3 linked regions of the Caballeronia sp. LZ062 genome follow. The protein of the gene in region 3 interacts with the protein of the main gene of each other region in a pairwise test. Links are inferred from orthologs where the notes say so. Each region holds a gene or a part of one and is shown on either strand. Other genes may lie near its edges. The genes, in order: P9239_RS18910, P9239_RS06255 and ndk.

The links.
Region 1: the proteins of ndk (region 3) and P9239_RS18910 interact in binary tests that used the Escherichia coli proteins (3 or more experiments, as listed by UniProt). The link is inferred for Caballeronia sp. LZ062 from one-to-one orthologs.
Region 2: the proteins of ndk (region 3) and P9239_RS06255 interact in binary tests that used the Escherichia coli proteins (3 or more experiments, as listed by UniProt). The link is inferred for Caballeronia sp. LZ062 from one-to-one orthologs.

The regions. Positions count from the first base shown.
Region 1 is NZ_JARTWB010000002.1:2,755,199-2,760,679, forward strand. What follows is about bases 1,310-4,289. They hold P9239_RS18910 (5-formyltetrahydrofolate cyclo-ligase), read right to left. Parts: upstream 3,126-4,289; coding sequence 2,493-3,125; downstream 1,310-2,492. Other genes in these bases: pxpB (5-oxoprolinase subunit PxpB), read right to left, coding at 1,310-1,797; P9239_RS18905 (winged helix DNA-binding protein), read left to right, coding at 1,973-2,485; P9239_RS18915 (transglycosylase SLT domain-containing protein), read left to right, coding at 3,134-4,289. Also shown: 5-oxoprolinase subunit PxpA, read right to left, coding at 1-75; P9239_RS18895 (biotin-dependent carboxyltransferase family protein), read right to left, coding at 116-1,147; more of pxpB, read right to left, coding at 1,144-1,309; more of P9239_RS18915, read left to right, coding at 4,290-5,101; P9239_RS18920 (complex I NDUFA9 subunit family protein), read left to right, coding at 5,220-5,481. UniProt on the Escherichia coli protein: Involved in the removal of 5-formyltetrahydrofolate.
Region 2 is NZ_JARTWB010000002.1:40,231-45,632, forward strand. The notes cover bases 1,075-3,975. They hold P9239_RS06255 (uracil-DNA glycosylase), read right to left. Parts: upstream 2,959-3,975; coding sequence 2,191-2,958; downstream 1,075-2,190. Other genes in these bases: P9239_RS06245 (PDZ domain-containing protein), read left to right, coding at 1,075-1,380; P9239_RS06250 (NAD(P)H-dependent oxidoreductase), read left to right, coding at 1,534-2,130; P9239_RS06260 (CYTH domain-containing protein), read right to left, coding at 2,955-3,608; trpC (indole-3-glycerol phosphate synthase TrpC), read right to left, coding at 3,621-3,975. Outside these bases: more of P9239_RS06245, read left to right, coding at 1-1,074; more of trpC, read right to left, coding at 3,976-4,406; trpD (anthranilate phosphoribosyltransferase), read right to left, coding at 4,418-5,402. UniProt on the Escherichia coli protein: Excises uracil residues from the DNA which can arise as a result of misincorporation of dUMP residues by DNA polymerase or due to deamination of cytosine.
Region 3 is NZ_JARTWB010000002.1:971,291-976,606, reverse strand. Bases 979-3,793 are described here. They hold ndk (nucleoside-diphosphate kinase), read right to left. Parts: upstream 2,692-3,793; coding sequence 2,266-2,691; downstream 979-2,265. Other genes in these bases: P9239_RS10640 (Bax inhibitor-1/YccA family protein), read left to right, coding at 3,019-3,717; rlmN (23S rRNA (adenine(2503)-C(2))-methyltransferase RlmN), read right to left, coding at 979-2,110. Outside these bases: P9239_RS10655 (RodZ domain-containing protein), read right to left, coding at 1-773; more of rlmN, read right to left, coding at 968-978; 23S rRNA (uracil(1939)-C(5))-methyltransferase RlmD, read right to left, coding at 3,794-5,212; P9239_RS10630 (3'-5' exonuclease), read right to left, coding at 5,273-5,316. UniProt on the Escherichia coli protein: Major role in the synthesis of nucleoside triphosphates other than ATP. The ATP gamma phosphate is transferred to the NDP beta phosphate via a ping-pong mechanism, using a phosphorylated active-site intermediate.

The sequences.
Region 1 (5,481 bases), 1.8 Mb from region 3 along the record:
GGAACTGACGAGGTCGAGCAATGCTTCGTCGGAGCCGCAGCCTTCGCCGAGATCGGCGTTCAGATCGATCTGCATGATGATGTCGTTGGAAGTAGTCGTTGCGTTGAGTTGTCTGTCATCGCCCGATGCGTTCTTCGTGCATGGCGATGGCCGTTTCCACCTGGCTTACATACTGGCGTTCTTCCGCGAGCGCGTGGCGCGCTTCCTCAACGGATGTCTCGACAAAGCGCACGCCGCCGTTCAGCCGCACTTGCGCGAGCTTCCACAAGTCGGCCTTGATGACCGCGCCGATCTTCGGATAGCCGCCCGTGGTCTGCGCGTCGCCCATCAGGATGATCGGCTGGCCGTTCGGCGGAACCTGAATCGTGCCCGGCAGCACCGCGTGCGACAGCAACTCGGTCTTGGCGCTGCGTTCGAGCGGCGTGCCCGCGAGCCGGAAGCCCATGCGGTTGCTGTTCGGCGTGATGGTCCATTCGTCGTTCCAGAAGTCGCGCTGCGCTTCGTCGGTGAAGCTCGCGTACTCCGGGCCGCGCAGCACGCGGATCGGCGCGGCCCACGCGAGGCCGGGCGCGTGGCGGCCACGGCGCACGGGTTCATCGACGAGAACGAACTTGCACCACGCAGGCGCTTTCACGCCGAACGCCGGTTCTTCCGGCGAAAACGCGATGCCCTTGTGCGGCTGCGGCACGCCCACCGGCAAGCGGTCGCCGTCGCGCAACGCGCGTCCGCCGAGTCCGCCGAAGCAGGCGCCGAGATCGGTGCTGCGCGAGCCGAGCATCGGCAACACGTCGATGCCGCCCGCGATGCACACATAGCAGCGCATGCCGCGCTTCGCCGCCCGCAGCGTCAGTTCCTGGCCCGCGCGCACGGGCAGGCTCCACCACGAATAGACCGGCACGTCGTCGAGCGTCGCGCCGAAATCCGTGCCCGTGATCGCGATGCGCGTCGCGCGCTTGAAGCGCAGCACGGTCGGCCCGAATGTGACTTCGATGCCCGCCGCATCCGGCCGGTTGCCGACAATGCGATTGCCGATTTCGAGCGACAGCGCATCGAGCGCACCGCCCGAACTGACGCCCAGATGCCGATAGCCGTGGCGGCCGAGATCCTGCACCGAGGAGAGCACGCCCGCGCGAATCACGTCGATCATGCGCGCACCTCCACTGCGGTGAAGCGCACGCGGTCGCCGGGCTGCATGAGCGTCGGCGGATTGCGCGTCGGGTCGAAGAGCTTCACGTCCGTGCGGCCGAGCAGTTGCCATCCGCCCGGCGAGGTCGCCGGATAGATGCCCGTCTGCGCCCCGCCGATGCCGACCGATCCCGCCGGCACTTCCAGGCGCGGCTCGCGGCGGCGCGGCATGTGCAGCGCGGGATCGAGCCCGCCGAGATACGCGAAGCCCGGCTGAAAGCCGAGAAAGAACACGATGTATTCGGCTTGCGTGTGACGCTTCACGACTTCATCGACCGACAAGCCGACGTGCTCGGCCAGCGCCGCGAGGTCGGGGCCGTCGTCGCCGCCGTAGCGCACCGGAATGTCGATCTGCGTGCCTTCCGTGTCGGCGTGGCCGGCGACGTCCCATTGGGCTTCGAGTTGCGCCGCGAGGCTTTCGTAGTCGGCTTCCAGCGGATCGAAGACGATCGTCAGATTGTTCATGCCCGGCACGACTTCCACGACGTGCGGCAAGAGGCGCGCGTAATCCGCCAGCGTCCAGACGCGGCGCTGGCAGTCGATCGTGGCGGGCGGCGCGATATCGCAGACCAGCGCGCTTTCGCCGAGCGGATAGATTCGTGGTGTCGTCATGCGTTCGATGTGTCCTTCGGGCACAGCGGGCGCATTTGCGAATGACCGCATCGCCCGTTGTCTCGGAATGTTACATTGTCAATAAATTATCAAGAAATTATCAATACGCGTTTGTCTCGAGTGTCGCGCGAACGCATTGCGCTACACTGCGACGCACTTTTCTACGGTCATCGCCATGTCGCGTCACCCTACCAAGATCGTGTCGTCCGAGCACCTCGTCTCCGAAACCAGCGCGGAACTCTCGGAATTCGAGTACGCGCTCATCATGGCGAGCAACGCGTTCAACCGATGGATGGTGCGCTGTATGTCGGCGGCGGGCGCGAAGGACATGACGGCGGTGGAAGTGTCGCTCTTGCATCACGTGAACCATCGCGACCGCAAGAAGAAGCTCGCGGACATTTGCTTCGTGCTGAACATCGAAGACACGCACGTGGCGACCTACGCGCTCAAGAAACTCGTGGCGCGCGGCTACGTGACGAGCGAGAAAAGCGGCAAAGAAGTGTTCTTCACCGCGACGCCGGCAGGGCGCGAGTTGTGCGGCAAGTATCGCGAAGTGCGGGAAAGCTGCCTGATCTCCGCGCTGCGCGAAAGCCGGCTGACCAACGAGCAGATCGGCGAGGCCGCCCAGTTGATGCGCAACGCATCCGGCCTCTATGACACCGCCGCGCGCGCGGCGGCGTCGCTGTAAGCGCGGTTCAGTAGCGCGCCGCTTCGGTGACGATCGCATCGAGCGGCATGTCGTGCGATTCGCGCGGCAGAGCGCCGAGCTTGCCCATTTCATACGCTATGCCGATGGTCGCAGGCTTCTTCGCGACCGGCCACGCGGCCAGCGTGCGGTCGTAATAACCGCCCCCGTAGCCGAGGCGATACCGTTCCACATCGAAACCGACGCACGGCACGAGCAGCAATTCCGGCACCACGACTCTCTCTTCTTCCGGTACCGGAATGCGATAGCGGCCAGCCTTCATGGGCGATTGCGCGTGCCAGGCGTGAAAGGCCATCGGCGCATGCGGCTGCACGACGACCGGCAATGCGGCCTCGCGACCGTCGTCCGATGCGAGCCAATCCGCGATGACCGCGCGTGCGTCGAATTCGCCCGCCACCGGCCAATAAAAGCCGACGCATTTCGCCGCGCGCTCGTCGAGCAGCACGCGCAGCCGGTCGCCCAGTGCCGCATTACGCGCCGCTTGCGCGGGGTCTTCGGGCTGCGCTTCGCGACGCGCGAGCAGCGTGGCGCGCAGCGCGCTCTTCGGCTCCGCGCGGACCGGTTCCGCGCAAACGTTGCGTGCTATGCTTTCAACCGATCTTTGGACCACCTCGCGCTCCAGTAATAACGATGTCAAAACGCTTCAACCGAGTATATCTTGCGGTCGGCTACGTCCTGGCCGCCGCGACGCTCGTCGCCTGCGGAACGGCCTCGGCCGTCCGCCCGGACGCCGACTTTTCGCCGTCCTCCGACGATCGCGTCTTCATGCAGTTGCGCGAGGCGTCCCGAGCGAACGACGCCGGCCGTGCCGCCGGCCTCGCCGCGCAGATTCCGAATTATCCGGCGCCGGGTTACGTCGAGTACTTCACGATCAAGCCGCAGCTTTTCGATGCGCAAGGCCACGCGCGCCCGGACGCGCCGGATGCGCCGGTGCTCTCGTTCCTGCAACGCTACGACGGTCAGGCCATTGCCGACCGCATGCGCAACGACTACCTCGTGGTGCTCGGCGGCCGTCACGACTGGCGCAACTTCGAGCAGCAGTATTCGCGCTTCGTGCTGAATGACGACACGCAAGTCAAATGCTATGCGCTCGAAGCGCGCCAGTCGCGCGGCGAAAATATCACGGAGGCGGCGCGCGCGCTGCTCGTCGATCCGAAATGGTACGGCGACGGCTGCGTCGATCTGATCGCGGCGCTCGCGGAGTCCGGCCAGTTCTCGAGCGACGACATCTGGCAGCAGATTCGCCTCGCCTATGAGCAGAACTACACGACGACCGGCGCGAATATCGTCGATGCGCTCGGCCAGGAGCGCCCGAAGCCGGAACTGCTCGACAACGCCGTGAACAAGCCGCCGCTTTATCTCGCGCGCGGCGTCATGCCGAACACGCCGGCGCATCAGCTGACGCTGCTCGCGATCACGCGCATGGCGCGCAACGATCCGGCGATGGCTGCGGCCACGTTCAGTTCCGTCGCGCCGGGCCTCACGCCTGCGGAGCGCGCCATCGGCTGGGGCACCATCGGCTACCAGGCGGCGTTGAAGCGCATGCCGTCGGCGGCGGACTGGTATCGGCTGTCGGCGAACGCGCCGTTGTCGAATCCGGCCTACGAATGGCGCACGCGCAGCGCGCTGCTGGCGGGCGACTGGAACATGGTGCGCTGGTCCATCGAGCAGATGCCGCCCACGCTGCGCAGTCAGCCCGCATGGGTCTACTGGCATGCGCGCGCCGTCAAGCAGGCGGGCGACGCGGCCACGGCCAATCAGGAATTCCAGAGCATCGCGGATCAATACAACTTCTACGGCCAGCTCGCGCTGGAAGAGCTCGGCCAGAAGATCACGCTGCCGCCGCGCACGAGCGTCTCGGACGCCGAAATCGCGCAGATGCAGTCTGTGCCGGGCTTCGCGCTGGCGCAGCGTTTCTATGCGCTCAACATGCGGCTGGAAGGCAATCGCGAATGGAACTGGCCGCTGCGCAGCATGACGGACCGTCAACTGCTCGCCGCCGCGCAATACGCGAAGCGCATCGAGCTGTACGACCGCACCGTCAACACCGCCGACAAGACGAAGACCGAGCACGACTTCACGCTGCGTTATCTCTCGCCGTTCCGCGAGACCGTCGAGCGCGACGCGCAAAGCACCGGGCTCGACACCGAATGGGCCTACGGTCTGATTCGCCAGGAATCGCGCTTCATCATCAACGCGCGCTCGGACGTGGGTGCGGGCGGCCTCATGCAGTTGATGCCCGGCACGGCGCAGCTTGTCGCGAAGAAGATTGGTCTCGGTTCGCTGTCGCGCGCGCAGATGAACGACATCGACACCAATATCCTGCTCGGCACGAATTACCTGTCGATGATCTACAATCAATTCGACAACTCGCCGGTGCTCGCCACCGCCGGCTACAACGCCGGTCCGGGAAGGCCGCGTCAATGGCGGAAGGATTTGCGCGCGCCGGTCGAGGGCGCGGTTTTTGCTGAAACCATTCCGTTTTCCGAGACGCGCGATTACGTGAAGAACGTGCTGTCGAACACCGTGTATTACGCGGCGCTGTTCGAAGGCCGTCCGCAATCGCTGAAGGCGCGGCTGGGTTATATCGCGCCGTAAGCGCGCTTCGCGCCGCCGCGCTCGGCCATCCGTTCATCGGAAGCACGCGCGGCGGCTCGTCTCCATTTCAGCCCCGCATTCGTCAGCCAACCGGACAGCCGCGACCCAAGAGGCGAACATGCAACATCAGAACGTGGCGATCATCGGCGGCTCCGGTTTCATCGGCAGCTATCTCGTCAACGCGCTGGTCGATCTCGGCAAGAACGTCCGCATCGCCACACGGCGGCGCGCGAACGCGTCGCATCTGACGCTGTTGCCCGTGGACGTGCTCGAAACCGACGTGCACGATCCCATCAAGCTCGCCGCATTCGTCGCGGAAGCCGATGCGGTCATCAATCTCGTCGGCGTGTTGCAGGGGCGGCGCGGCGATCCGTACGGCC
Region 2 (5,402 bases), 930 kb from region 3 along the record:
AACTGGCGCGTCGCGACGGCGCTTGCCGAATCGCGCGGCACGAAGCGCTACGGCTTCGGCAGCTACGAGGCGGCGAACTACGACGAACTGGTCGATCATCCCGTCACGCTAGGCGAATTCGCGCTCGGCAACTTCACCGCGCACGGCGTGAGGCACGACATCGTGATCGCGGGGCGCGTGCTCGCGCTGGACATGCAGCGGCTCGCAGCGGACCTGAAGCGCGTGTGCGAGGCGCAGATCGCGCTCTTCGAGCCGCGCACGAAAAAAGCGCCGGTGGACCGCTACGTGTTCATGACCGTCGCCGTCAGCGATGGTTACGGCGGGCTGGAGCATCGCGCTTCGACGGCGCTTATCTGCAATCGCACGGACCTTCCGGTGCAAGGCCGCCCGGAGATGACGGACGGGTATCGCACGTATCTGGGCCTGTGCAGCCACGAGTATTTCCATACGTGGAACGTGAAGCGGATCAAGCCGGCGGCGTTCGCGCCGTACGATCTGTCGCAGGAAAATTACACGTCGCTGCTTTGGCTCTTCGAGGGCTTCACGTCGTATTACGACGACCTGATGCTCGTTCGCAGCGGACTCATCAGCGCGGGCGATTATTTCTCGCTGCTCGGCAAGACCATCGGCGGCGTGCTGCGCGGCAGTGGGCGGCTGAAGCAGTCGGTCGCGCAGAGTTCGTTCGACGCGTGGGTGAAGTACTACCGCGCCGACGAGAACGCGCCGAATGCCATCGTCAGCTATTACCAGAAGGGATCGCTGCTCGCGCTGGCCTTCGATCTGTCGATCCGCGCGCAGACCGATAACCGCAAGTCGCTCGACGACGTGATGCGCCTGCTGTGGCAGCGATACGGCCGCGACTTCTACAACGGCAAGCCGCGCGGCATCCGCGAGGACGAAGTCGAGGCGCTGTTCGCGGAGGCGACCGGCGCCGATTTGCGCGCGCTCTTTCGCGATGGCGTGCGCGGCACGCGCGATTTGCCGCTCGATGCGTTGTTCGAGCCGTTCGGCATCGCGCTCGCTCCCGACATGCCGACGAACGGCACGGCCGGCAAGCCGTCGCTCGGGGCGCGCGTGCGCGGCGGCGCGGAGTCGACGCTCGCGGTCGTCCATGATGGCGGCGCGGCGCAGAAAGCAGGGCTCTCGGCGGGCGACGTGCTCGTCGCCATCGACGGATTGCGCGTCACCGGATCGAATCTGGACGCGCTGCTCTCGCGCTATCTGCCGGGCGCGCGAATCGAAGTCCACGCGTTTCGCCGCGACGAACTGCGCCGCACCGAAGTCCGTCTGGACGCGCCCGAAGTGTCGCGTTACGTGCTAACCGCGATGGATGGCCGCGGTCCGTCGAAGCAGTGGCGCGAACGCTGGCTGAAGGGCTGAGCGTCGGCACGAGCGGCAAACGTCGAAGGATTGTTCTACCGGTGCAACGATCCTTCACGGCGGCGCGGCTTTTTCCCGATCGTCGAAAAACGAAAAATGCTTCCTAACGCGGGCACGCTCAGCGCCCGCTCCTCACTCAGCAAGGAAGCCATCATGACGACGATTCTGCAAATCAATTCCGCCGCGCGTTCGCAAGGCGCTCAGTCGACGCTGCTCGCCGACGAACTCACCGCGAAGCTGCAACAAAGCAATCCCGGCGCGAAGGTCGTTGTGCGCAATCTGCTCGCCGACAACCTGCCGCATCTGGACGACGCCACGCTGGGCGCGTTCTTCACGCCCGCCGACAAGCGCACGCCGGAGCAAGCCGCCATCGACGCGAAGAGCATCGCGCTGATCGAAGAACTGCAAGCGGCGGATATCGTCGTGATCGCCGCGCCGCTCTATAACTTCGGCATTTCGTCGCAGTTGAAGGCGTATTTCGACCAGATCGCACGGGCCGGGATCACTTTCCGCTACACCGCGAACGGTCCGGAAGGTCTCGTGAAAGGCAAGAAGGTGTTCGTGGTGTCGGCACGCGGCGGCAAGTACGTCGGCACGCCGCACGACTCGCAGACGCCGTATCTGAAGTCGTTCCTCGGTTTCCTCGGCATGACCGATGTCAACTTCATCTACGCCGAAGGTCTGAACATGGGCGCGGACGCCGCCGGCATGGCGCTGGCGCAAGCGCGCGAGGCCATCGCGGCGCTGTAAGCGACTTCTAGAGCCGCCGATAGTCAAAACCCGCTGCGTGGTTCGATGCAGCGGGTTTTTTCATGCAGGCGGCAAGCGCCAGTCGATGGGCGCTCGTCCGTGTTCGACGAGATACGCGTTCGCCCGCGCGAAATGCCCGCAGCCGAGAAAACCGCGATGCGCGGAGAGCGGCGACGGATGCGGCGCTTCCAGCACGCAGTGCGCTTTGCCGGTGCCCTCAATCAACCCGCGCTTCGCCTGCGCGTGCGCGCCCCAGAGCATGAACACGAGGCCGTCGTGCCGCAGCGCCATCTCGTGGATGAGCGTATCCGTGCATTGCTCCCAGCCGCGCTTCGCATGACTGCCCGCCTTGTCGCGCTCGACCGTCAAGGACGTGTTCAGAAGCAGCACGCCTTGCTGCGCCCAGGCATCGAGACAGCCGTGCGACGGCGCAGCGAAGCCGAGACTCGCCTGAATTTCCTTGAAGATGTTGCGCAGCGACGGCGGCGGGCGCACCGGCGCGGGCACCGAAAACGCGAGGCCGTGCGCTTGCGGCGCGCCTTTGTCTTCGCCGTGATACGGGTCTTGACCGAGGATGATGACCTTGACGTCGCCGGGGCGCGTGAGACGCAGCGCACGAAAGACGTCGGCGGGATAGACGGTTTTGCCGGCGGCGCGCTCCGAATCCACGAACGCGCAGAGCGCCGCAAAGCGCGGGCTCTCGATAAACGGCATCAGATGCCGCCGCCAGTCGGCGGGCAGCGCGTCGAACTGGCTTTCGAGTGTCGGAAGCGCGGGCGCATTCGGCGCGCTCTCCGGCTCCGCGAAAAGGGAAGACTGACGATTCATGCTTCGGCGTTCTGGATACCGCTTTGCGGCTGCTCGCGCAGCCGGTAGCCGCGCTGCGCCTTGCTCAGATCTTCGGGGGCGAGTTCCGGAAACGCGCCGCGCGCTTCGGCGGAAAGCATTTCCAGCGCGTGTTCGTCACCAGATTTCAACTCGAATTCCAGCTCGCTGATCTCCGCGCGACGCGTTTCGCCATCCACATCCGCTGTCACTTCGCCGAGATCGAGCGCCACTTCGATCTGCGCGCCCTCATGCTCGACGTCCCACACGATGCGCTTGTAATCCGTGCGAAACAGCGCGATCAGTTCCGGCGCGGCGGCTTTCAGCGCCTCGCGGGCGGCTTCTTCGTCGCAGGCGGCGAGCAGCGCGTCGATTTCGAGCGCCTCGCCTTTCACCGGCATTTCCCATTCGTGGCGGCTATGCATGCCGGCCCGCGATTCGCCGAGCGTCTTATAGGTTTGCAGCCATTCGTCCGGCGTGCGGCGCAGGCGCAGCGCGGCCTTGGCCGCAGCGAGCGCGAGCGAAGGCGTGTCGAAGTACACGTTGCCGAGCTCGAACGGCCGGCCCGCGCCGGCGCGTTCGTCGAAGAAACGCGCCACGTCGTCATGTTGCGACGGCGGCAGCGCCAGCTTGATTTCGCGTTCCATTGCCACGATGCGGTCCCGTTAAAAGAACATGCGGGCGAGTTCCGCGCCCGGGTCGTCGGCACGCATGAACGCCTCGCCGACGAGGAAGGTGTCCACGCGCATGGCGCGCAGCCGCTCGACGTCGAGCCGCGACAAGATGCCCGATTCCGTCACCACGATACGGTCGTCCGGCATGGATTCAAGCATGCCGATGGTCGTGTCGATGGTCGTCTGGAACGTGCGCAGATTGCGATTGTTGATGCCGATGAGCGGCGTCTTGAGCGTGAGCGCGTCGCGCAGTTCGTCGGCGTCGTGCACTTCGACGAGCACCGCGAGACCCAGCGAATGCGCGTATGCCTCGAGGTCCTGCATCTGCGAGAGTTCCAGTGCCGCTGCGATCAGCAAGATGCAGTCCGCGCCCATCGCGCGCGCTTCGATCACCTGGTAAGGATCGACGATGAAGTCTTTGCGCAGCACCGGCAGGCTGCACGCGGCGCGCGCTTCTTCGAGATACGCGACGCTGCCTTTGAAGAACTGCACGTCGGTGAGCACGGAAAGGCACGCGGCGCCGCCTTTCTCGTACGAACGGGCGATGTCGGCGGGCACGAAGTCCTCGCGTATCACGCCTTTCGACGGGCTCGCCTTCTTGATTTCCGCAATCACCGCAGCCTGCCCGGCCGCGTGCTTCGCGCGCAATGCGCCGACGAAATCGCGCAGATCGCGTGCGCTCGCTTCGAGCTTCAGCTCTTCGAGCGGCGCGCTCTGTTCGGCGGCGCGGACTTCCTCGCGCTTGACCGCGATGATGCGGTCCAGAATGTCGCTCATGATGAATTCCGTTATTTGGTGAATTGCTGCGTGAAGCGTACCAATACCTCGACCTTCTCGCGCGCCGCGCCGCTTTCGATCGCTTCGCGCGCGGCGGTCATGCCGTCGGCGATCGAATCGCATATGTCGGCGGCATAGAGCGCCGCGCCCGCGTTCAGTATGACGATCTCACGCGCGACGCCCGCCTTGTTGTTCAGCGCCCCGAGCAGCATGGCTTTCGACTCCTGCGCGTCCTGCACTTTGAGCGAGCGGTTGGAGACCATCTGCAAACCGAAGTCTTCCGGATGAATCTCGTACTCGCGCACTTCGCCGTTTTTCAGTTCGCCGACCTTCGTCGCCGCGCCGAGCGACACTTCGTCCATGCCGTCCTTACCGTGCACGACGAGCACGTGTTTCGCCCCGAGCCGCTGCATTACGCGAACCTGAATGCCGACGAGGTCTTCGTGAAACACGCCCTGAAGCTGGTTCGGCGCGCTCGCCGGATTCGTCAGCGGCCCGAGGATGTTGAAGATGGTGCGCACGCCGAGTTCGCGCCGCACGGCCGCGATGTTCTTCATGGCCGGATGATGATTCGGCGCGAACATGAAGCCCATGCCGGTTTCGGCGATGGAGGCGGCCACTTGTTCCGGCGTCAGGTCGATGTTGACGCCGAGTGCTTCGAGCACGTCCGCGCTGCCCGACTTGCTCGACACGCCGCGGTTGCCGTGCTTCGCGACTTTCGCGCCGGCCGCGGCGCTGACGAACATGGACGCCGTCGAGATGTTGAATGTGTGCGAGCCGTCGCCGCCCGTGCCGACGATATCCACGAAATTGGAGTTGTCCGCGACCACGACATGATTCGCGAACTCGCGCATGACCGTTGCCGCCGCCGCAATCTCGCCGATGGTTTCCTTCTTCACGCGCAAGCCGGTGATGATGGCGGCGGCCATCACGGGCGACATCTCCGCGCGCATGATCTGGCGCATGAGATGCAGCATTTCGTCGTGGAAGATTTCG
Region 3 (5,316 bases):
GCGCTTGCAGCCTGCACCGCCGTGATCGTCGAGGACGACGCCGGCAGCGCGTTCGTGCCGAGCGGACGCGGCATCGGCTGCTCGCCGGGCGCGGCCGCCACTTCGGGCAGCGACGCCTCGCCGGTATTCGCGGCGGCGGCTTCGTCGGGCGTCGCGACTTGCGACGCCGCGGGCTTGTCGCCCGACGTCGCGGCGACTCCCGCGCCCGTGCTCGACTTGATCCGCGCGAGCCATGCCGACGAATCGCCACCGGTGTGCCACATCACGAGCACTGCCAGCACCGCGACGATTGCCAGAACGCCCCACAGCCACGAACGCTTGCGACCCGACGAATTACCGAGCGGCACGGACACACGGCCGCGCGGCAATCCCGCGCCGGACGAGGCCGGCACCTTCAGATTGTGCTCGACCGGCATGCCATCGCGGCGGAACGCCTGCGTGAACGGCGCCGGGTCGGCACCAAGGATTTTGGCGTAGCTGCGCACGATGCCCGCGGCGAACGTCCGGTCGGGCAATTGACTGATATCGCCCTCTTCGAGCGCGGCAAGCTTCTGCGGCGACACCTTGAGCCGGGCCGAAACGTCGTCGATCGACCATGCTTTCGCGCTTCGGAGCTGCGCGAGACGCGCGCCGACTGCCTGCAGCGAGTCCAGCGTCACCGGCTGGCTTTCGCGCGATGCCGCCCCTCCGACTCGCGTCCGGGCATCATGCTGATCGCCGGACATTTCGTCGGTATGACTGCCGAAAGGCGTCGGGTGTTGCGGCTCACTCATCCCAAATTCCTCGCATCGATTCTTTTATATTGCGCTGCTGCGCCGTCAGTTTCCAAAGCACTGAACGATACAACCCTGGCGCCGTTGCAGACCGCTTTATAACAAAATGTTCGCCTTCGCGCGGCGTTCGCTTCATGGTCGCTGCCTGATCGCGGCCGTCGCGCCATGTCGACGCCCGGGCAGCCGCGATCCCGTCAGACCGCGCGCACCTCGATCACCTTGCTTCCTGAGCGGTTCGTGCGCTCGGCGAGCCGCGTGCGATCCTGCACCGCACCGGCGAGCTGACCACATGCCGCGTCGATGTCGTCGCCGCGCGTCTTGCGCACCGTCGTGACGACGCCCGCGTCGATCAGCACCTGCGCGAACCGTTTGATTTGCTCGTTCTTCGAGCGCGTAAGGCCGGATTCCGGGAACGGATTGAACGGAATGAGGTTGAACTTGCACGGCACGTCGCGCGTCACCGCGAGCAATTCGCGGGCGTGAGCCTCGCTGTCGTTCACGCCGTCCAGCATGCAGTACTCGAACGTGATGAAGTCGCGCGGCGCGACCTTCAGATACCGCTGGCAGGCCGCCATCAGCTCGCGCAACGGATACTTCTTGTTGAGCGGCACGAGCATGTCGCGCAGCGGATCGTTCGGCGCGTGCAGCGACACCGCGAGCGCCACGGGGAGATCCGCCGCGAGCCGGTCCATCATCGGCACGACGCCGGACGTTGAGAGCGTGACGCGGCGGCGCGACAGGCCGTAAGCGTTGTCGTCGAGCATCAGGCGCATCGCCGGCACGACGGCGTCGTAGTTGAGCATCGGCTCGCCCATGCCCATCATCACGACGTTGGTGACGACGCGCTCGCCCTTGCCCGGCCCGCCGACTTCGCGGCCGAGCGACTTGCGCAACGCAAACTCCGCCATGCGCAACTGGCCGATGATCTCGCCGGTCGTCAAATTGCGGGAAAAGCCTTGCTTGCCGGTGGAGCAAAACCGGCAGTTGACCGCACAACCCGCCTGCGACGACACGCAAAGCGTGCCGCGCGTCTCTTCGGGGATGAACACGGTTTCGACCGCGTTGCCGTTGCCGACGTCGATCAGCCACTTGCGCGTGCCGTCGGCGGAAACGTGGTCGCGAATGATGTCGGGCATCGCCAGCGTGGCGCGGCCCTTGAGTTTTTCGCGCAGCGATTTCGCGAGATCCGTCATGCCGTCGAAGTCGTCGGCACCGAATTGATGGATCCAGCGTTGCAATTGCTTGGCGCGAAACGGCTTTTCGCCGAGGCTACCGCAGTAAGCGACCAGCCCGGCGGCGTCGAGATCGAGAAGATTGACGGTGCTGCTGCTCGTCATGTCGAGTTCTGCCATTTCCAGATTGCGAAGCCCGGACATTCGCCCGGGACCGTTCGCGCCAAATTCCTGCTTATTCACAACTTTTTTTGCAGCTATTCTTGTGCTGAGGCGCGTTTGACCGCGCCCTTTGACAGGCGCGGCGACCAACACATGAATTAACGCGAGTAGACGTTCACTTCAGGGAAGAAGAACGCGATCTCCTGGCGCGCCGTTTCCGGAGCGTCGGAACCGTGCACGGCGTTCGCGTCGATGCTGTCGGCGAAATCGGCGCGGATCGTACCCTTGTCAGCCTTCTTCGGATCGGTGGCGCCCATCAGGTCGCGGTTCTGTGCGATTGCGTTTTCGCCTTCCAGCACCTGGATCATGACCGGACCCGACACCATGAACTCCACGAGGTCCTTGAAGAACGGACGCGCGGCGTGCACCGCGTAGAACTTCTCCGCGTCGGCGCGCGACAGGTGAACCATGCGCGACGCGATGATCTTCAGACCAGCGTTCTCGAAACGGCTGTAGATCTGGCCGATAACGTTCTTTGCCACTGCGTCCGGCTTGATAATCGACAGGGTGCGCTCGATCGCCATGAAAAACTCCAAAAAATGAACGGTTTACGGATTAAAACGAATCGACAATTGTAGCACGAAGCGATGTATGATTGCGATTGAAACCTTACGACGCCGTAAGGATCAAAGCATGCGTAGGCTGGCTGCATACAGGCTCTGAAATAGAGCGGGCAAGCATTGAATTCTGCGCGCGCCGCGGCCATATTGGAGCAAAACGCGGTATCGCAATGGAATCGGCCGTGCACCATTGCGGTACTAATTTTGGCTTAAGAGAGCGACGTTACGATCCCATGTAACCAGAATGTCGCGGTACAACTGAACGACGGACAATTGGAGCAAGGAGAAACCATGAACGAATCACCCTACGGCTTCGGCCGCACTGGCGCCGTCACCTCGGTCGAGGTGCGCAACAAGGTGCTGCGCAATACTTACTGGCTGCTGGCGCTTTCCATGGTGCCGACAGTGCTCGGCGCGTACATCGGGGTCGCGACAGGCTTTTCGCTGTTCGCCGCCACGAGCCCGGCGATGAGCTTCATCGCCTTCCTCGCCATCGCGTTCGGCTTCATGTTCGCGATCGAAAAGACGAAGAACAGCGGCATGGGCGTGGTCGTCCTGCTCGGCTTCACGTTCTTCATGGGCCTAATGCTCTCGCGTCTGCTGAGTTTCATACTCGGCTTCTCGAACGGGCCGCAGCTCATCATGATGGCGTTCGGCGGCACGGGCGTGATCTTCGCGGCCATGGCGACCATCGCGACCGTCAGCAAGCGTGATTTCTCGGGCCTCGGCAAGTTCCTGTTCATGGGCGTGATCGTCATCCTGCTCGCCGCATTCGCGAACATCTTCTTGCAACTGCCGGCGCTGATGATGACGATCTCCGTGCTCGCCATCGTGATTTTCTCCGCGTACATGCTGTTCGACGTGCAGCGCGTCGTGAACGGCGGCGAGACGAATTACATCAGCGCGACGCTCGCCATCTACCTCGATCTGTACAACGTCTTCACGAACCTGCTGGCGCTGCTCGGCATCTTCGGCGGCAACCGCAACTGATCGCGGAACGCTTCGCTGAGACAAAAAAAACCGGCCTTCGGGCCGGTTTTTTTTGCCTGCTGAAACGCGCGACGCGTCAGTCGCGCTCGAACAGCGCAATCGATTCGACGTGCGATGTATGCGGGAACATGTTCACGACGCCCGCGCCCTTCATCCGGTAGCCGGCCTCGTGCACGAGCAGGCCGGCATCGCGCGCGAGCGTCGCCGGATTGCAGGACACGTAGACGATGCGCTTCGGCAGAATCGCGTCGTCGCCGCTTTGCGCGATGTCCGCGAGCGCCTTCGACACCGCGAGCGCGCCTTCGCGCGGCGGATCGATCAGGAACTTGTCGAAGCGGCCGAGCGCCCGAATGTCGTCAGCGGTGACTTCGAACAGATTCCGGCACGCGAACGACGTGTGCCCATCGGCGCCGTTCGCCTTCGCGTTTTCGAGGGCGCGAGCCGTCAGCGCCTCGCTGCCCTCGATGCCGACCACTTCCCGCGACACGCGCGCGAGCGGCAGCGTGAAATTGCCGATGCCGCAGAACAGATCGAGCACGCGATCGGTGCGCGCCGGCGCCAGCAGGCTCAACGCGCGCGACACGAGCACACGGTTGATCTGATGATTGACCTGCGTGAAGTCGGTCGGCTTGAACGGCATGCGGACGTTGAACTCCGGCAGCGTGTAAGCCAGTTCGCGGTCGAGCGGATAGAACGGATAGACGGTGTCCGGGCCCTTCGGCTGCAGCCAAAACTGAACGCCGTGCTCGTCGGCGAACGTGCGCAGCAGGGCTTCGTCGGCTTCTGTCAGCGGTTCGAGAATGCGCAGGACGAGCGCCGTCACGTCCGAGCCGACCGCCAGTTCAATCTGCGGCATGCGATCGCGGATCGAAAGCGCCGCCACCAGATGACGCAGCGGCACGAGCATCGCGGAAACGTGCGGCGGCAGCACTTCGCAGCTCGTCATGTCGGCCACGTAGCTGCTTTTGCGCTCGTGGAAGCCGACCAGCACGCCGCCCTTCTTTTCGACATGGCGCACGGTGAGCCGCGCGCGATAACGGTAGCCCCACGACGGGCCGTGAATCGGCCGGAACATGGTTTCGGGCCGCAGTTTCGCCAGATGCTGCAGATTGTCTTCCAGCACGCGCTGCTTGACCGCGATCTGCGCGCGCACGTCCAGATGCTGCATCGAGCAGCCGCCGCACGTGCCGAAGAACTGGCATTTCGGGCGCGTGCGGATCACGCTTTCGCGCAGCACCTTGACGACCTGCGCCTGCTCGAAGCTCGCCTTTTTGCGATAGCTCGAATAGCTCACGCGCTCGCCCGGCAGCGCGCCTTCCACGAAAATGACCTTGCCCGGCTCGCCGTCCTCGTTCACCGTGCGGCCGACGCCGCGCGCGTCCATATCGAGCGCGTCGATTTCGATTTCAGGCGCGACGAACGACGGATCGGGCGTGACGGACTTCGCGGGCGCCGCGCGGCGGCGATGCGGATTTTTTCGAGCGGCTTCAGACACCTGCGTACTTCCTGACTGACGTGATAGCGAAGGCGAGATTGTAGACGAAGCGTCAAGAACTCATCGGCCGAACGCGGCGAGATACTCGGCCCAGTGCGGCGACG